Regions from separate parts of the Pseudomonas sp. 3296 genome, predicted to be linked through region 2. Evidence: predicted binding sites of a transcription regulator. Region 2 holds the regulator's gene; the other holds the start of a gene.
What was found. The regulator sigma-54, encoded in region 2, starts transcription at its own class of promoters, with help from an activator protein. The targets are predictions, from matches to a motif close to ANTGGCATNNANNTTGCTNT.
Positions count from the first base shown of each region.

Region 1: flgB (flagellar basal body rod protein FlgB) is a predicted target of sigma-54. The motif match lies at 2,803-2,822, and genes of this name have one in related genera.

Region 1 covers NZ_JAVDUY010000008.1:51,058-55,828, reverse strand. Annotated here, with positions in the region: gene flgE (flagellar hook protein FlgE) at 1-1,133, opposite strand, end outside; gene flgD (flagellar hook assembly protein FlgD) at 1,165-1,890, opposite strand; gene flgC (flagellar basal body rod protein FlgC) at 1,906-2,349, opposite strand; gene flgB (flagellar basal body rod protein FlgB) at 2,353-2,760, opposite strand; gene cheR (protein-glutamate O-methyltransferase CheR) at 3,067-3,894, opposite strand; gene J2X66_RS22080 (chemotaxis protein CheV) at 3,941-4,771, opposite strand, start outside.
Region 2 covers NZ_JAVDUY010000003.1:509,949-525,290, reverse strand. Annotated here, with positions in the region: gene J2X66_RS10745 (YhdP family protein) at 1-3,346, shown strand, start outside; gene J2X66_RS10740 (carbon-nitrogen hydrolase family protein) at 3,426-4,274, shown strand; gene tldD (metalloprotease TldD) at 4,293-5,735, shown strand; gene yjgA (ribosome biogenesis factor YjgA) at 5,786-6,310, opposite strand; gene pmbA (metalloprotease PmbA) at 6,418-7,764, shown strand; gene J2X66_RS10720 (HPr family phosphocarrier protein) at 7,855-8,130, opposite strand; gene rapZ (RNase adapter RapZ) at 8,146-9,003, opposite strand; gene ptsN (PTS IIA-like nitrogen regulatory protein PtsN) at 9,006-9,470, opposite strand; gene hpf (ribosome hibernation-promoting factor, HPF/YfiA family) at 9,483-9,791, opposite strand; gene J2X66_RS10700 (RNA polymerase factor sigma-54) at 9,866-11,359, opposite strand; gene lptB (LPS export ABC transporter ATP-binding protein) at 11,543-12,268, opposite strand; gene lptA (lipopolysaccharide transport periplasmic protein LptA) at 12,268-12,816, opposite strand; gene lptC (LPS export ABC transporter periplasmic protein LptC) at 12,803-13,375, opposite strand; gene J2X66_RS10680 (HAD family hydrolase) at 13,383-13,907, opposite strand; gene J2X66_RS10675 (KpsF/GutQ family sugar-phosphate isomerase) at 13,907-14,881, opposite strand; gene J2X66_RS10670 (ATP-binding cassette domain-containing protein) at 15,159-15,342, shown strand, end outside.

The sequences.
Region 1 (4,771 bases), on a different contig from region 2:
GGCACGCCCGAGGCGAAGGTTTCTTTCCAGCCAGAACCACCGATTGGCTGCAAGCCTTGTTCGTTGGCGAAGCTGGCAATGGCTACCTGGCCGATGGCCTTGGTTTGCTGGTTGGTGAAGTTGGCGGTCATGACACCGCTTTCGTCGATGGTCAGGCTGGAAATCTGGCCTGTCGCGTAACCGTCCTGGTACTGCGCAGTACGTGCGGTTGGCGAAGCGTACGAGGTGGTTTTGGTCATGTCGAACGCGATACCGGCTGCGGCGGCGTCCGAACCATTCAGGGCCCAGGTTGGCGGGTTGGTGTTGGCGTTAACCATCACACCCGGCTTCCAGCCCGTCATGGTCAGGGTGGTACCGGTTTGCGTCCAGCCCGCACCGCCCACCAGGGTCTTGATGCTGCCATCAGGGTTGAAGGTGAGGTCAGCAGTGATCGGCACTGGCGGCTCTGCCAATGGGTTGGTTGGGCTACGGCCGTCCATGTAGGTGTAGACAGTCCAGGAGTTGGACGCCGCATTTTTAACGTAGTACTGGTCCATCGTGTGCTGGTTGCCCTGCGTGTCGTACACAGGGGTGGAAATGGTCTTGTTGTAGCTGTTGGTGTCTTTGACGTTGAACGGGGTCACTGTTGGCAGTGGGTCCGAGGAGTTCAGGTTCATCGTCTGGTCGACACGGGTGGTCGCATGCGGCGCCAGGCTCGAAGTGTCGATTTTCAGGTCGGTCAGCACGCCGTTGATGATCTTGCCGTTGGCGTCTACGCCAAAACCCTGCAAGCGACGGCCGTTGTTGTCGACCACGTAGTTCTGGGCGTCAGTCTTGAACGCACCGGCACGGGTGTAACTCAGCGAGCCGTTGTCGCTCATGACGAAGAAACCGTTGCCCTGGATACCCATGTCCAACACGTTGCCGGTGTTGTTCACGTCGCCCTGGCCGAACTGCTGGGAAACGTTGGCCAGACGCACGCCGTTGCCGACGGTCTTGCTGCCGGTACCCAGGCGCGTGGCCGAGTACACGTCTTCGAATTCTGCACGGGAGGATTTGAAACCGGTGGTCGCAACGTTGGCGATGTTGTTGCCGGTCACGTCCAGTTGTTTGTTGGCTGCATAGAGACCGCTAAGGCCGATATTGAAAGACATATTCCACTCCTTTGTGCCGTGTTAGTCGGCTCTATATACCAATGGTCTGTACTTTGGACAGGGCAACACTGCCCAGGCCTGCCAGGTTCAGCATCAACTCACCGCCAGTCTGGCTGATGGTCACGCTGTTGACGGTTGCCGGCAGGTAGGTCACCAGCGAGGTCGCCTTGCTGTCGTAAGTCGCGGTAGCAGCAAACTTGTAAGTGCCGGCCTTGGCCACCTCGCCCGCATCGTTCTTGCCGTCCCAGATGAAACCGGCGTTGCCGGCCTGCTGACTGCCAAGATCGATGGTGCGAACCACTTTGCCATCGGTATCGGTGATCTTGATTGTGACCGGGTTCGTCGAGGCTGGTACGACAGCCGTACCGTTGAAACTCTTGGAGGTGTCGACCACCGCTGTGTCGGTCTGGGCAACAACCGAACGGCCTACCAGCGAAGAAGCTTGCAACGCTTGCGACGAGTTGTAGTTGCCGGCAATGCCGCTGACCGTATCGTTGAGCGTGGTGATGCCTTCCAGGCTACTGAACTGCGCCAACTGCGCGACAAACGCGCCGTTGTCCTGCGGTTCCAGCGGGTTCTGGTTTTTCAGTTGAGTTACCAACAACTGCAGGAACGCGTCTTTGCCCAATGCGTTCTTGCCGGTGGCGCTGCTGGTAGCGGCGGCCAAGCCGTCGCTGCTGGTGTTGCTGGTCTTGACCGAAGAGTTGGCCAGAACATCCTTGAGGCTCAAGCCGCTGGTGGTATCGGTAACACTCATCTGAGTCGCCCCTTATCACTGACCGAGGGTCAGGACCTTCTGCATCATGGTTTTGGCGGTGTTCATCATTTCGGCGTTGGTCTGGAACGAACGGCTCGCGGAAATCATGTCGGCCATTTCTTCGACGACGTTGACGTTCGGGTAGTAGACGTAGCCCTTGGCGTCGGCAGCCGGATGGTTCGGCTCGTAGCGCGCTTCAAGGTTGCTCTGGTCTTCGACCACGCCCAGCACTTGCACGCCTTGACCAGCAGCGTCCTGGCTCTGGAACAGCGAATCGCTGCCGCCGTTCTGGCCGCCCTGGAACATGGTGGCGAACACCGGGTGACGGGCGCGATAGGTCTGGTCGATGCTCGACGAGACGGTTTCGGCGTTGGCGATGTTCGAGGCGACGGTGTTCAAGCGCGTGGTTTGCGCACTCATGCCGCTACCGGCAATGTTGAAAACACTGGATAGGGACATGACTTACTCTCCGCGAAGGGCTGACACCAGCCCTTTGAATTTGCTGTTGAGCAGGGTGAAGCTGGCCTGGAAGCCGACGGCGTTTTCCGCGTACGCTGATTGTTCAAGCTGGGCGTCCACGGTGTTCTGGTCGATCGACGGTTGCATCGGCGTGCGATACAGCAACGACTCGTCGCCATTGCCCAGGCCTTCAGCTTCGATATGACGGCTGTTGGTCATGTTCAAGGCAAAAGTACCGCCCTTGGTTTTCTCGTTCTGTGCGGCAAGCACTTTGGAGAAGTCCAGATCCCGAGCCTTGTAGTTCGGGGTGTCGGCGTTGGAGATGTTGTTGGCCAGGACTTCGGCACGCTGAGCGCGGAAGCCCAGGGCTTGTTCGTGGATACCGAGCGCTTTATCGAAGCTGATGCTCATGTCGGGAAACCTTCGGGTGACCTGATTTTTCGTAACAGAGACATAGCAAGCGGCGTGCCAAATCAGAAAACCCCGGAAACCGGGGCTTTGCGGGCAGTGGCAAGGGCGGCAATGCCAGAAAAGCGGCAAACGGTTTCCGCAGGCTGCCGCTTTTCTGCCGCTTATCGCCTTCGAAAGAACAACTCTTACCCTGTGGGAGCCGGACAAGCCCGGCTCCCACAGGGGATTGTGGTGTTGGCGAAAAACCATCAGGCATAAAAAAACGGGAGTCCCTGAGGACTCCCGTTTTTTTGTGCCGCCAACGAATCACTTCGCCTGGTAAATGATCCCCGGGCTGCACTGAACCATCTGGTAATGATCCGGTAAACCGTTCAGCGCTTCGGACGCACCGAGGAACAGATAGCCGCCTGGCTTGAGCGTGCTGTGAATGCGCAACAGGATGTCTTTCTTCACCTCGGCGGAGAAGTAGATCAGCACGTTGCGGCAGAACACGATGTCGAACTTGCCCAGCGCTGCATAACTGTCCAGCAGGTTGAACGAACGAAACTCCACGCGGCTCTTGATCGGCGCCTTGATCGCCCAGCGCCCCGGCCCTTTCGGGTCGAAGTAACGCTGAAGACGCTCGGGCGACAGGCCACGGCCGATCGCCAGGCTGTCGTACTCGCCGGTCTTGCAGTTGGTCAGCATGGTGCCGGACAGGTCGGTGGCGACAATTTGCACCCCCATCTTCAGCTGGCCCATGTTGACGCGTTCGAACTCATCGATGGACATCGACAGCGAGTACGGTTCCTGACCCGACGAACATGCCGCGGACCAGATCCGCAAACGCTGGCCGGGTGCAGCCTTGATCGCTTCAGGCAATACCTTGTTCTTCAACACTTCAAACGGATAGGTGTCACGAAACCACAGGGTTTCGTTGGTCGTCATCGCGTCCACCACCATCTCGCGCAAACCGCTGCGCGGCTGGGTCTGGATGCGCTGGACCAGCTCACCCAGGGATTTGATGCCTTGCTGTTCCATCAGTTTGTTGAGACGGCTCGAGACCAGGTACTGCTTGTTTTCACCGAGCAAAATGCCACAGGCTTTTTCCAGGAAGACCCGGAACTGTTCGAAATCCAAATTACCCGTAGACAAAGATGCCGCCTCTTAAATCGTGTTAACCACCAGGGGCAGAAGGCCCCTAGCTGATATCTGCTGCTTTGATCCGGTCGACTACCCGGGATGCCAGGTCATCAGGACGGAACTTGGCAAGGAAGTCATCGGCACCGACTTTCTTGACCATCGCCTGATTGAATACCCCGGACAACGAAGTATGCAGGATGATATGAAGCTTTTGCATGCGTGGATCGTTGCGGATCTCGGCCGTGAGGGTGTACCCGTCCATTTCCGGCATCTCGATGTCGGAAATCATCATCAGGAACTCTTCTTCCGGCTTTTTCCCTTCGTCGACCAGCTTGCGCAGGTAATCCAGCGCTTGCTTGCCGTCATTCAACGCCACCACTTCGACACCGACGGTTTGCAGACAACGAGTCACCTGCTTGCGCGCCACCGACGAGTCATCGACGGTCAAGACCTTCAAGGACAAGGCCTTGTGCTGGGTTTCGACATCGACCACACCGACCGAAATCGCTTCCGGAGTCGGCGCCACTTCCGCGAGGATTTTCTCGACGTCGATGATTTCGACTAACTGATTGTCGACCCGAGTCACAGCCGTCAGGTAGTGATCGCGTCCCGTGCCCTTGGGTGGCGGATGAATCTCTTCCCAGTTCATGTTGACGATGCGTTCCACCGAGCGCACCAGGAAACCCTGGGTCTTGGTGTTGTACTCCGTGATGATCACGAACGGATTGCTTTGATCTTTCAGCGCGCCGGAGCCGGTCGCCATGGCCAGATCAAGAATCGGAATGGTCGCCCCCCGGATATTTGCCACACCGCACACGACAGGACTGGATTTTGGCATCAGCGTGAGTTTGGGGCATTGCAGCACTTCCCGAACCTTGAACACGTTGAT
Region 2 (15,342 bases):
GCAAATGGTCCAACAGCTGTCGGTGATCGACAGTCAGGTGACCTTGCAGCCCCTGGGTCAGCCGCCGCTGACCTTGACCTACGTCGGCTTTAATCTGAAAACCGGTGCTTCTCGCCAGCGCCTTGATGCGCGAATGACCTTGCCCGATGGCCAGCCAGTTGCCATGAGCCTGCGCACCCGCATTCAGGCCAGTCAGTGGAAGGACGGTGAAGCCGAGGCTTACTTGAGCCTGCCGCAAAGCGACTGGTCGAAATGGCTGCCCGAGCGCCTCACCCAGCAATGGAATTTTTCCGAGATCAAGGCCGGTGGCGAGCTCTGGATCAATTGGGGCAAGGGCGAACTGCAATCCGCGGCCATTCGCTTGAACGCACCGCAAGTCAAAGGCGCCTACGCCGAACGCAAACCGATCCAGATCAACAATCTGGCGCTCAATGGCTATTTCCAGCGCAGCACTGAAGGCGTCGTGGTGACGCTGGATTCCCTCGCCATGAACTTTGGCGAGACGCGCTGGGAGTCGCATCTGCAACTCACACAAACCTCAGCTACCGACAAGGTCGAAGAACTCTGGCACCTGCAAGCTGACCGCGTCGACCTCACTCCGCTCACGCCATTGCTGAACGCCCTGGGCCCACTGCCCGAAGGTGTCGCTACGGCGGTGGAAAAGCTCAAAGTGACCGGTGGGCTGCGCAATGTGCTGATCGACATGCGGCCCAATGCCACTGACGACAGCAAGTTCAGCTTCGCCGCGAATCTTGATCGGGTCGGTTTTGATGCCTATCACGGCGCACCGGCGGCGCGAAATGTCAGCGGCAGCATCAGCGGCGACCTCGGCAAGGGTGAGTTGCGCATGGACAGCAAGGACTTTGTCCTGCACCTGGACCCGATTTTCGCCAAGCCATGGCAATACCTTCAGGCCAACGCGACGCTGACCTGGAAGCTCGACAAAGAAGGCTTCACCCTGATCGCGCCGTACCTCAAGGTTCTTGGCGAAGAGGGCAAGATTGCCGGTGACTTCCTGATCCGCCTGCATTTTGATCACACCCAGGAAGACTACATGGACCTGCGGGTCGGCATGGTCGAGGGGGACGGTCGCTACACCGCCAAGTACCTGCCGACCATGCTCAGCCCTGCGCTTGACGAATGGTTGCGTACGGCCATTCTAAAGGGCGCGGTAGACGAAGGTTTCTTCCAGTATCAGGGCTCGCTGAACCATGGTGCGGCCGACACTGCCCGCAGCATCAGCCTGTTCTTCAAGGTGCACGATGCCGAACTGGCGTTCCAGCCGGGCTGGCCGCATGTGAGCAAGGTCACCGGTGATGTGTTCGTGGAAGACAGTGGCGTGCGGATTCTGGCCAGCAAAGGGCAGTTGCTCGACACTCAGGTGAGCGACATTTACGTCAATATTCCCCATGTACCTGATGGCAAAAACGTCCATCTGTTCCTCGACGGCGGATTCGCTGGCGGCTTGGGCGATGGCCTGAAAATTCTTCAGGAAGCGCCAATCGGCACCGCTGAAACCTTTGCCAAGTGGGAAGGTGAGGGCGATCTGCAAGGCAAGTTGAACCTGGATATCCCGCTGGCCAAAGGCGAGCAACCGAAGATTCTGGTCGACTTCAAGACCGCCCAGGCGCGTCTGAAACTGGCCGATCCAGCGCTGGAGTTGACTCAACTCAAGGGTGATTTCCGCTTTGACAGCACCAAGGGTTTGAGCGGACAGAACATTAGCGCGCGGGCTTTTGACAGGCCTGTCACCGCACGAATTTTCGCCGATGGCAGCGCGGGTAACATCAAGACGCGCGTCACGGCTTCCGGTCAGGTCGAGGTCAAGAAACTCACGGACTGGCTGAGCGTGACTCAACCGTTGCCGGTTTCCGGGGTCATCCCGTATCAATTGCAGCTGAACCTGGACGGTGCTGACAGTCAGTTGATGGTCAATTCCAGCCTGAAGGGCGTGAAGGTCGATCTGCCGGCCCCGTTCGGCATGACGGCCGATGACAGTCGTGACACGACATTCCGCATGACCCTGCAAGGGCCAGAGCGGCGCTACTGGGTCAACTATGGTCAGCTGGCAAACTTCACGTTTGCCGCCCCCAGCGGTAGTTTTGCCGACGGTCGTGGTGAGTTGTTCCTCGGTGGTGGCGATGCCGTATTGCCCGGCGCCAAAGGCCTGCGGGTGCGCGGTGTGCTGTCGGAGCTGGATGTCGGTCCCTGGCAGGATCTGGTGGGCAAGTACGCCGGTCAGGATCCGGGGGGCAGTGCCAAGCAGTTCTTCAGCAGTGCAGACTTAAAGATTGGCAAGCTCAGCGCTCTGGGCACGACCCTCGATCAGGCGTCCGTGCAAGTGAACCGAAAGCCTGCCAGTTGGGCGTTGCAACTCGATAGCCAGCAGGTCAAGGGCGCCGTTGGTGTTCCCGATGCGAAAGGCGCACCGATCACGGTCAATCTGCAGTACGTGCGGCTGCCCGCACCGGATCCGAAGGTGGTGGCCGACGAGAACTCGCCCGATCCACTGGCTACGGTCGACCCGACAAAGATTCCGGCACTGGACATCACCATCAACCAGCTTCTCCTAGGGCAGGATCTGGTGGGTGGCTGGTCGCTGAAAATCCGTCCGACTGCCAAAGGTATTGCACTCAACAACCTCGACATGGGCCTCAAAGGGATTCTGTTGCAAGGCAGTGGCGGCTGGGAAGGTGTGCCCGGTAGCTCCAGCAGTTGGTACAAGGGGCGGATCAGCGGCAAGAATCTCGCTGATGTCCTCAAGGGCTGGGGGTTTGCGCCGAGTGTCACCAGCGAAGAGTTTCATATGGATGTTGACGGTCGCTGGCCGGGTTCACCGGCCTGGCTGGCCAGCAAGCGTTTCTCCGGCACCCTGGATGCGTCGCTGACCAAGGGCCAGTTTGTTGAAGTCGAGGGCAGTGCCCAGGCCCTGAAGGTCTTTGGCCTGCTGAACTTCAACTCCATCGGTCGCCGGCTGCGCCTGGACTTTTCCGACCTGTTCGGCAAAGGCCTGAGTTATGACCGGGTCAAGGGATTGCTGGTCGGGACCAATGGCGTCTACGTCACCCGCGAGCCGATCCGGATGACCGGTCCGTCCAGCAACGTGGAACTGGATGGCACCTTGAACCTGGTGGGTGATCAGATCGACGCCAAGTTGCTGGTGACCTTGCCGGTGACCAACAACTTGCCGATTGCGGCGTTGATTGTCGGCGCGCCGGCTGTTGGCGGCGCGCTGTTCCTGATCGACAAACTGATCGGTGACCGTGTTTCCCGATTTGCCAGCGTGAAATACACCGTCAAGGGCCCGTGGAAAGAGCCGCAGATTACCTACGACAAGCCTTTTTAAGTCGCTTTTGAAAAAGCACTCGTCAAGGATGGAGTAGCATGGGCGCCTGTTCTCATGAAATGCGATGCAGGAGCGCTCCATGTCAGTAGCGGTGATTCAAATGGTCAGCCAAAGCGATGTGCTGGCCAATCTGGCTCAGGCTCGCGGGCTGCTTGAACAGGCAGCGGCCGGTGGTGCGCAACTCGCCGTGCTGCCGGAAAACTTCGCCGCCATGGGCCGTCGCGACATTGCCGACATCGGCCGCGCCGAGGCATTGGGTGAAGGCCCTATCCTGCCATGGTTGAAACAGACCGCCCTCGACCTCAAGTTATGGATAGTGGCAGGCACATTGCCGTTGCCGCCGGTGGATCAACCGACGGCGAAGGTGCATGCCTGCTCGTTGTTGGTGAACGATCATGGCGAAACAGTAGCGCGCTACGACAAGCTGCACTTGTTTGACGTGGACGTGGCGGACAATCGCGGGCGTTATCGTGAGTCCGATGACTATGCTTATGGCAATGGCGTGGTGGTTGCGGATACGCCGGTCGGGCGAGTCGGCCTGACGGTGTGTTACGACCTGCGCTTCCCGGAGCTGTACAGCGAATTACGGGCTGCCGGGGCAGAGTTGATTACCGCGCCGTCGGCGTTTACGGCGGTGACCGGCGCGGCGCATTGGGATGTGCTGATTCGCGCCCGGGCCATCGAGACCCAATGTTATGTGCTGGCGGCCGCTCAGGGTGGAACGCATCCGGGGCCGCGAGAAACCTGGGGGCATGCCGCAATCGTCGACCCCTGGGGCCGCGTGCTGGCACAACAGGATCAAGGCGAGGCCGTGCTGCTGGCGGAACGCGATAGCAGCGAACAGGCGTCCATCAGGGCGCGGATGCCGGTGTCCAGCCACCGGCACTTTTTCTCGCAGGGCGCCCAGCGACCTGCCTCAGAACGATGAATTTAAGGCGTAAAGCATATGAGCGAGTTGTTGTCCTCAGTCAGTGAACACCTCCTGGCGCCCGGTGGCGTAACGATCGAGAGCCTGCAAGGCGTACTCGGTGATCTGGCCGGCCCGGGCATCGATGCCGCCGACCTGTATTTCCAGGGGCAGATTTCCGAGTCATGGGCGCTGGAAGACGGGATCGTCAAGGAGGGCAGCTTCAACCTCGACCAAGGCGTCGGCGTGCGTGCGCAATCAGGTGAAAAAACCGGTTTTGCGTACAGCAATGCCATCACCCTGGAAGCCCTCGGTGCCGCGGCCCGTGCCGCGCGTTCGATCTCCCGCGCCGGGCAAAATGGCACGGTGCAGGCGTTCACCACCCAGGACGTTGCCCAGTTATACGGACCGGACAACCCGCTGGAAGTGATCTCCCGCGCCGAGAAAGTCGAACTGCTCAAGCGCATCGATGCAGCCACTCGCGCCCTCGATCCACGCATCCAGCAAGTGACCGTGAGCATGGCCGGCGTCTGGGAGCGCATCCTCGTGGCCTCCACCGATGGCAGCCTGGCCGCCGATGTACGGCCTCTGGTGCGTTTCAACGTGAGCGTGATCGTTGAACAAAACGGTCGCCGCGAGCGCGGTGGGCATGGCGGTGGCGGACGTACCGATTACCGTTATTTCCTCAGTGACGACCGCGCCATGGGCTACGCCCGTGAAGCGTTGCGTCAGGCTCTGGTCAACCTTGAGGCCATTCCGGCACCGGCTGGCACGTTGCCGGTGGTGTTGGGTTCCGGCTGGTCCGGCGTGCTGTTGCACGAAGCGGTCGGCCACGGTCTGGAAGGCGACTTCAACCGCAAGGGCAGTTCGGCCTACAGCGGGCGCATGGGCGAGATGGTTGCCTCCAAGCTGTGCACCATCGTCGATGACGGCACGCTGGCGGGCCGTCGTGGCTCCCTGAGCGTCGACGACGAAGGCACCCCGACCGAGTGCACCACGCTGATCGAAAACGGCGTACTCAAAGGCTATATGCAGGACAAGCTCAACGCGCGCCTGATGGGCGTGGCCCGTACCGGTAACGGTCGTCGTGAATCCTACGCACACCTGCCAATGCCACGCATGACCAACACTTACATGCTGGCGGGCGAAAGCGATCCGGCGGAAATCATCGCTTCGGTGAAACGCGGCATCTACTGTGCCAACCTCGGCGGTGGCCAGGTGGACATTACCAGCGGCAAGTTCGTGTTCTCCACCAGCGAGGCGTACCTGATCGAAGACGGCAAGATTACCGCCCCGGTCAAAGGCGCGACGTTGATCGGCAACGGTCCGGAAGCCATGAGCAAGGTGTCGATGGTCGGTAACGATCTGGCGCTGGACAGCGGCGTGGGGACGTGTGGCAAGGATGGGCAGTCGGTGCCGGTGGGTGTCGGCCAGCCAACGCTGAAAATCGATGCGATCACTGTGGGTGGCACAGGATCGTAAGCAGGGATGGAGCTTCGGGTGAACCGCGTGCGGTTCACCCGATTCGGGACTTAGCGCAGACCGCGTTGAGTCTCGTCCAGCTCTCGGATGTACTTGAAGATTTTACGGCTCGATGCCGGTGGCTTGTTGGTTGCCAGTTCGTGCTGGGCCTGACGGATCAGGGAGCGCAATTGCTGACGATCAGCCTCCGGGTAGTCGAGCACGAACTTCTCCAGGACTGCATCGTCGCCCGCGATCAAGCGATCGCGCCAACGTTCCAGGCCATGGAAACGTTCGTTGTACTGCCGGGTGGAGGCATCGAGTTGATCGAGCAGGGTCAGAATGGCGGCAGTGTCCTGGTCGCGCATCAGTTTGCCGATGAACATAAGGTGCCGTTTACGCGCGATATTCGCGGTGTGCTTGGGCGCATCGGCCAGGGCCCGACGCATAGCGTCGGTCAACGGCAGTTTTGCCAGCAAGTCAGGCTTGAGTGTTGTAAGGCGCTCGCCAAGGTCAACCAGAGCATGAAGCTCGCGTTTAACCTGGGATTTGCTTTTTTCTCCCGTATCGAGGGAGTCGTCGTAAGAATCAACCATGGTGGCCGTCCGCAAAGAAACGCCGCCATGATAACCAGTCGGGGGCCACTTGTCCGGCCCGGTCGCTCGAAGGCCTTACCGAAAGCAGAATTTGAGTGGAGAACAGCATGAGTGCAGTTGAAAGCGTCGGCCCACAAGCGTTGCCGGCACTGCAAGAACAAGTCGAGCAGATCATCGCTGAGGCCAAGCGTCAGGGCGCCAGCGCCTGCGAAGTTGCCGTGTCCCTGGAGCAGGGTCTGTCCACTTCGGTGCGTCAGCGTGAGGTCGAAACCGTCGAATTCAACCGCGATCAGGGCTTTGGCATCACCTTGTACGTCGGTCAGCGCAAAGGCTCGGCCAGTACGTCGGCGAGCGGTCCCGACGCGATTCGCGAAACCGTCGCGGCGGCGCTGGCCATCGCCAAGCACACCTCCGAAGACGAAGCCTCGGGCCTGGCTGATGCCGCGCTGATGGCTCGCGACCTGCAGGATTTCGACCTTTTCCACCAATGGGACATCACCCCGGAACAAGCCATCGAACAAGCGCTGGCCTGCGAAGCCGCTGCGTTTGCCACCGACAGCCGGATCAAAAATGCCGACGGCACCACACTCAGCACCCATCAGGGTTGCCGTGTGTACGGCAACAGCCACGGGTTTATCGGTGGCTACGCATCGACCCGCCACAGCCTGAGCTGCGTGATGATCGCCGAGGCCGATGGTCAGATGCAGCGTGATTACTGGTACGACGTGAACCGTCAGGGCAATTTGCTGGCCGACCCGGCGAGCATTGGCCAGCGTGCCGCGCAACGGGCGGCGAGCCGTCTGGGCGCGCGTCCGGTACCGACTTGCGAGGTGCCGGTGCTGTTTTCCGCCGAGCTGGCGGGTGGTTTGTTCGGCAGCTTCCTGTCGGCAATTTCCGGCGGCAGCCTTTACCGCAAATCATCGTTCCTTGAAGGCACACTGGGTCAGAAGCTGTTCCCGGAATGGTTGACCATCGACGAGCGTCCGCACTTGATGCGTGCCATGGGCAGTTCCGCGTTTGACGGCGATGGCCTGGCGACCTACGCCAAGCCGTTTGTCGAAAAGGGTGAGTTGGTGTCGTACATCCTTGGCACCTATTCCGGGCGTAAACTCGGGATGCCGAGCACCGCCAACGCCGGCGGCGTGCATAACCTGTTCGTCACCCATGGTGATGAAGATCAGGCTGCTTTGCTGCGTCGCATGGGTCGTGGCCTGCTGGTGACCGAACTGATGGGCCAGGGTCTGAACATGGTCACCGGCGATTACTCCCGTGGTGCAGCGGGTTACTGGGTCGAGAACGGCGAAATCCAGTTCGCGGTGCAAGAAGTGACCATTGCCGGCAACATGCGTGACATGTTCAAGCAAATCGTTGCGGTCGGTAATGACCTGGAGTTGCGCAGTAACATTCGTACGGGTTCTGTTTTGATCGAGCGCATGACGGTGGCGGGCAGCTAAACTCGCTCGTCACAAAAAAGGCGCGCCACCTGATTGGGTGGTGCGCCTTTTTTTATCGGGTTACTGAGCGGCTTTGGTCTGGACTGGCGTTTACTCGCCTTCGTCGAAATAACGGTTGATCAAGTCCCTCAACGCATCCAGTGCCCTTTGCGCGTCTTCGCCTTCGGTGCTGATATGGATTTTGGTGCCCTTGCCCGCAGCGAGCATCATCATTGCCATGATGCTTTTGCCGTCGACCGTGGATTCCGGAGTGCGTCCTACTCTGATCGTGCAATCCTTGAACTCACCGGCGACCCCGACGAATTTTGCAGAAGCACGGGCATGCAGGCCCAGCTTGTTGATGATTTCGATTTCCAGAGCAGGCATCGCGGTGTGAATCCTTTAGCTGAGGTCGCGGTGGCGGACCTGGACGTTCTTCAGGGATTGTTGCAAAACCTGGCCCAGACGTTCGGTCAGGTAGACGGAGCGGTGATGCCCGCCGGTGCAGCCAATGGCAATGGTGACATAAGCACGGTTGCTGGCGGCAAAGCGCGGCAGCCACTTGAGCAGATACGACGATATGTCCTGGAACATTTCTTCGACATCCGGTTGAGCGGCGAGGTACTCGGCCACCGGTTGATCGAGCCCCGACTGCGCACGCAGCTCCGGCTTCCAGTAAGGGTTGGGCAGGCAACGCACGTCGAACACCAGGTCCGCGTCTACCGGCATGCCACGCTTGAATCCGAACGACTCGACCAGAAAGGCAGTACCGGCTTCCGGCTGGTTCAGCAGGCGCAGCTTGATGGTGTCGCGCAGCTGGTACAGGTTCAGATTCGTGGTGTTGATCTTGAGGTCGGCCAGATCGACGATCGGACCCAGCAGATTGCTTTCGTCCTCGATCGCCTCGGCCAACGAACGGTTAGGGGTGCTCAGCGGGTGACGACGGCGGGTTTCGGAAAAGCGTTTGAGCAAGGTTTCTTCGTCGGCGTCCAGGTACAGCACATCGCACTTGATATGCCGGCTACGGACTTCTTCGAGCAGTTCGGGAAAGCGTGACAGGTGGCTCGGCAGGTTACGTGCATCGATGGACACGGCGACCAGCGGCTGTGCCAGTTCGGTATGAATCAGTGCGCGTTCGGCCAGTTCCGGCAGCAAGCCGGCGGGCAGGTTGTCGATGCAGTAGTAGCCGTTGTCCTCGAGAACATCGAGTACGGTACTTTTACCTGAGCCGGAACGGCCACTGACGATGATCAAGCGCATGATTAGTGACCGTTTTGCTCTTCCAGAACAACCTTATACAAGGCTTCGTTGCTCTGAGCACTACGCAGTTTTTCCCGCACCTCCTTGCGATCGAGCATGCTGGCGATCTGGCGGAGCAGTTCAAGGTGCGCATCGGTAGCCGCTTGCGGGACCAGCAGTACAAACAGCAGGTCAACCGGAGCGCCGTCGATGGCGTCGAAATCGATTGGGGCGTCTAGGTGCATCAAGGCGCTGATGGGCGATTCGCAACCTTTGAGGCGGCAGTGGGGGATGGCGATGCCGTTACCAAAACCGGTCGAGCCGAGTTTTTCACGGGCAATCAAAGCCTCGAAGACATCTTGCATCTCCAGATCCGGCACTTCCCGGGCAATCAGGTTGGCAATTTGTTCGAGTGCTTTCTTTTTACTGCCGCCCGGCACGTTCACGAGGGAACGGCCGGGGGTCAGGATGTTTTCAAGTCGGATCATGGGTTGGGGATGTTAACGACCGGTCGCGCCCTGGAGGAGGCTCTGGGTCTTTTCCTTATGCTTTTTGAGTTGTTTATCCAGCTTGTCGGTCAATGCGTCGATCGCCGCGTACATATCGGTATGTTCCGCGTTGGCGACCACTTCATTGCCGGGAATATGCAGGGTGGCTTCGATTTTCTGCTTCAGCTTCTCGACCGTCATCGTGACCTGCACGTTGGTGATCTTGTCGAAATGCCGCTCTAATCGTTCGAGTTTTTCGCCGATGTAGATGCGCAGGGGTTCGGTCACTTCCAGTTGGTGTCCACTGATGTTGACTTGCATACAGCTTCTCCTTCGTTGCCAGTGCATAAAGCGGTAGATCAGATGATCTACCACTGGAACGCTGTGGCGTGGCTCTACATCAACCGCTTGCGTTCGCTCGAAGGCGCGATCCCTAAGGATTCGCGGTACTTGGCGACGGTGCGGCGAGCCACCTGAATGCCTTGTGCCTCCAGTAAACCAGCGATCTTGCTGTCACTCAACGGCTTTTTCTGATTTTCCGCGGCAACCAGTTTTTTGATGATCGCGCGGATCGCCGTGGAGGAGCATTCGCCGCCTTCGGAGGTGCTGACGTGACTGGAGAAAAAGTATTTCAGCTCATATATGCCCCGTGGGGTATGCATGAATTTTTGCGTGGTCACCCGTGAAATCGTCGACTCGTGCATGCCTACCGCTTCAGCGATGTCATGCAGGACCAGCGGCTTCATGGCTTCGTCGCCGTACTCCAGGAAGCCGCGTTGATGTTCGACGATCTGGGTGGCGACTTTCATCAGGGTTTCATTGCGGCTTTGCAGGCTCTTGATGAACCAGCGGGCCTCTTGCAATTGATTGCGCATGAAGGTGTTGTCAGCGCTGGTGTCGGCGCGACGGACAAACCCAGCGTACTGGGCGTTGACCCGCAGCCTTGGCACCGACTCCTGGTTAAGTTCCACCAGCCAGCGTTCGTTGTCCTTGCGCACGATCACGTCTGGAACGACGTACTCGGCTTCGCTGGATTCGATCTGCGAGCCGGGGCGCGGGTTGAGGCTCTGGACCAGTTCGATGACCTGACGCAGTTCATCTTCCTTGAGCTTCATGCGGCGCATCAGTTGGCTGTAGTCGCGACTGCCGAGCAAATCGATGTAGTCGCTGACCAGGCGCTTGGCTTCGGCCAGCCAAGGCGTCTTGGCGGACAATTGGCGCAATTGCAGCAGCAGGCATTCGCCCAGGTTGCGCGCGCCGATGCCGGCCGGTTCGAATTGCTGGATGCGGTGCAGGACGGCTTCGATTTCGTCCAGTTCGATGTCCAGTTCCGGGTCGAAAGCTTCGAGGATCTCCTCGAGGGTTTCATCCAGGTAACCCTGATTGTTGATGCAGTCGATCAGGGTCACGGCGATCAGGCGATCGGTGTCGGACATCGGTGCCAGGTTCAGTTGCCAGAGCAGGTGGCTTTGCAGGCTCTCGCCAGCCGAAGTGCGAGTGGTGAAGTCCCATTCGTCGTCATCGTTGCTCGGCAGGCTGCTGGCGCTGGTCTGGTAGACGTCTTCCCAGGCTGTGTCGACGGGCAGTTCGTTGGGGATGCGCTCGTTCCAGTCACCTTCCTCGAGGTTGTCCACCGTCGGGGCGGTTTCCTGGTAGGAGGGTTCCGAAACATCGGCATTGGGTTGCTGTTCGGCTTTGTCGGCCAAGGGGTCGGCGTTGTCGAAGTCGTCGCCTTCTTCCTGGCGTTCGAGCATCGGATTGGACTCCAGGGCCTCCTGGATTTCCTGTTGCAGGTCCAGGGTCGACAATTGGAGCAGGCGGATGGCCTGTTGCAGCTGCGGTGTCATCGTCAGCTGCTGGCCCATTCTCAAGACTAGCGATGGTTTCATGGCAGGGGCTTAACACCTTATTCGCCGGCGCACATGCGCCATCCACTACAGGGCGCCGGAGCGCCAAACATAAGCAAATTATATGCCTGAAACTGAAGTGTTTGCCTAGAGCGCTGTAACAATAAAAACCTGTTGATTTTTATCGTCGTAAGCGCTCAGTCGGCTAGCCAGACACCTCAACGCTTACAGGCGGAACTCATGGCCCAGATAAACTTCTTTAACCAGGTCGTTGGCCAGGATAGTGGCGGAGTCGCCTTCGGCAATCAGCTGGCCATCGTTGACGATGTAGGCTGTTTCGCAGATATCCAGGGTTTCACGGACGTTGTGGTCAGTGATCAGCACGCCAATGCCTTTGGCCTTGAGGTGGTAGATGATCTGCTTGATGTCGCCGACCGAAATCGGGTCCACGCCGGCGAAAGGTTCGTCGAGCAGGATGAATTTCGGATTGGTGGCCAGTGCGCGAGCGATTTCCACGCGGCGGCGTTCACCACCCGACAGGCTCATGCCGAGGTTGTCGCGGATGTGGCTGATGTGAAATTCCTGCAGCAGGCTTTCCAGCTCTTTGCGACGCCCGGCCTTGTCGAGTTCCTTGCGGGTCTCGAGGATTGCCATGATGTTGTCGGCCACCGAGAGTTTGCGGAAGATCGACGCTTCTTGCGGCAGATAACCGATACCAGCCTTTGCGCGACCGTGCATCGGCTGGTGGCTGACGTCCAGATCATCGATCAGCACACGGCCCTGATCGGCCTGCACCAGGCCGACAATCATGTAGAAGCAAGTGGTCTTGCCGGCGCCGTTGGGACCCAGCAGGCCGACGATTTGACCGCTGTCGATCGACAGGCTGACGTCGCGCACGACCTGGCGGCTCTTGTAGCTCTTGGCCAGATGCTGAGCTTTCAGAGTTGCCATTACTGGGCCTTCTGCTCGTCGGTTTTCTTCTTCGGCTGGATCACCATGTCGATGCGTGGACGCGCCTCGGTGACCTTGTTGCCTGTCGCACGGCCAGCGCTCGCAAGCTTCTTGACTGTGTCGTAGACGATTTTCTCGCCCTGGGTGGTGTTGTTGTCCTTGTCGACAACTTTTGCCTTGTCGATCAGCACGACGCGGTTTTGCGCGGCGTGGTACTGGATAGTCACACCCCAACCCTGGACAGGCTTGGTGTCGCCAGCGGTCTGCAGTTGCTCGAAGTAGGCGAGATTGCCCACCGAAGTCACCACGTCGATGTCGCCAGCCGGCGTACGAGTGATGGTCACGGTGTTGCCCTTAACGATCATCGAACCCTGGGTGATGATCACGTCACCTTTATAGGTGGCAACGCCATTCTTATCGTCCAGTTGGGCATCGTCGGCCTGAATGCGGATTGGCTGCTCTTGATCGTTCGGCAGAGCCCAGGCGCTCACGCTTCCCAGTGCTGCGCCCAGACTGAGCAAAATAGGGAGGGTTTTAACGAGCCTCATACTGTCCTCTTACGTTAGATAGCAGGTGTATCCTGCTTTCTTTCAAGTACGCTTTCATTCCGTTGCCTGTCGATACACCGCCAGCGCCGTCGATTCTAACGGGTTGGTCGGTCTGCGCATATTGCTGCTGCGGGAACACAGTCATACGGGTGGTGGTAATCAGGGTCCTGCGGTTTTTTTCGTCGAAACGGGTAATGCGTACCGAGTCGATCAGCTCGACCTGGGTGCCGTCTGGGTTGACTTCCCCGTGTTCGCTCTGGACGTGCCAGGGAAACTGGGTGCCGCGGAACATGTTCAGGTCGGGGTTGGTCAGCAGTGTGACCTCGGACGCTTTCAGGTGTTCGACCTTGTCGGACGTCATTTCGTACTGCAATTTGCCGTCCGGCAGGTACTGCACGCTGTGGGCGTTGAGTGCGTAATAGTCGATCGCGCTTTCGTCGACAGGGGCAACTGTCTTGTCGAGAAAGCGTTCCGGGCTGATGTTCCAGTAGCCGACTGCAGCGAACAGCGCCGCGATGCAACTGAACAACAGGATGTTACGAAACTTTTTGCTCAGCATAATGGGCTCACAGGTACGCGGCGTTGGCCGCATCGAGGCGGCCCTGGGCGCGCAGGATCAATTCGCAGAATTCGCGAGCGGCACCCTCGCCACCACGGGCGACGGTAATGCCATGGGCGTTTTCACGCACGAAGCTGGCAGCGTTGGCTACCGCCATGCCCAGGCCGACGCGGCGAATCACCGGCAGGTCCGGCAGGTCGTCACCGAGGTAGGCCACTTGTTCATAGCTTAGGTTGAGTTGGGCCAGAAGTTCGTCCAGCACCACCAGTTTGTCCTCGCGACCTTGATAAAGGTGCGGGATGCCGAGGTTTTTTGCTCGTCGTTCGACCACCGGGGTCTTGCGGCCGCTGATGATAGCCGTCTGTACGCCTGCCGCCATCAACATCTTGATGCCTTGACCGTCGAGGGTGTTGAACGTCTTGAACTCACTGCCGTCTTCGAGGAAGTACAGGCGTCCGTCAGTCAGCACGCCGTCGACGTCAAACACGGCGAGTTTGATCTGTTTGCCGCGTTGCAGCAGGTCCGAACTCATTACATTACTCCTGCGCGCAGCAAGTCGTGCATGTTCAAGGCGCCGACCGGGCGGTCTTCGCTGTCGACCACGACCAGCGCGTTGATTTTGTGGTCTTCCATGATTTTCAGGGCCTCGGCGGCGAGCATTTCGGCGCGGGCGGTCTTGCCGTGTGCGGTCATGACCTGGTCAATGGTGGCGCTGTGGATGTCGATGCTGCGATCCAGTGTGCGGCGCAGATCGCCGTCAGTGAAGATCCCGGCCAGCTTGCCGTCGGCTTCCAGAATGACGGTCATGCCCAGACCCTTGCGGGTCATTTCCATCAGCGCGTCCTTGAGCAAAGTGCCGCGGTGAACCTGTGGCAGCTCTTGCCCGGCGTGCATGACGTTTTCCACTTTCAGCAGCAGACGCCGGCCCAGCGCACCACCGGGGTGGGAAAAGGCGAAGTCTTCAGCGGTAAAACCGCGCGCTTCCAGCAACGCAACGGCCAGGGCGTCGCCCATGACCAAGGCGGCAGTGGTAGAGGAGGTGGGTGCCAGGTTCAGCGGGCAGGCCTCGTGTTCGACGTGAACGTTGAGATTGACCTCGGCAGCCTTGGCCAGCGGTGATTCCGGGTTGCCGGTCACGCTGATCAACTGAATGCCGAGACGCTTGATCAGGGGCAACAGGGTGACGATTTCGTTGGTGGAACCGGAGTTCGACAGGGCCAGGATGATGTCGTCCCGCGTGATCATGCCCATGTCGCCGTGGCTGGCTTCGGCCGGGTGCACGAAAAAAGCCGTGGTGCCGGTGCTGGCCAGGGTGGCGGCGATCTTGTTGCCGATGTGCCCGGATTTACCCATGCCGACTACCACCACGCGGCCTTTGCTGGCCAGAATCATCTCGCAAGCGCGTACGAAATCAGCGTCGATGTGGGGCAGCAAGCCTTCTACGGCTTCCAGTTCGAGGCGGATGGTGCGTTGTGCTGATTGAATCAGGTCGCTGGATTGGCTCATGTCAGAAATCGTATAGCCTGATGAAAAGGCGGCGATTATAGCGGTAATGATCAAAACCCTCACGCTAGTTCGTCACGCTTTGTCATTCCCTGTAACCGAATCCCCTCTAAACGAGGCTTTTTGCCTGTCTTGTTACTGAACATGGTCGGGCTTGGGCCTTGGGGGGCAGGCCTTTGCAGTGATATAGTTCGCCGCCAGTTCGGCCTGCCCGGGGAGGTATGTGCTTTCGTCAGAGAGCCAGGCGTCCGAGTGAGAGGCTGCATCGCAAGGAGTTTAGATGAGTGCCGATAACGCCTACGCGGTCGAGCTGAAGGGACTGACCTTCAAGCGCGGTACGCGCAGCATTTTCAATAACGTCGATATCCGTATCCCGCGCGGCAAGGTCACCGGCATCATGGGGCCTTCCGGGTGTGGCAAAACCACGCTGTTGCGATTGATGGGCGCACAATTGCGTCCCACCA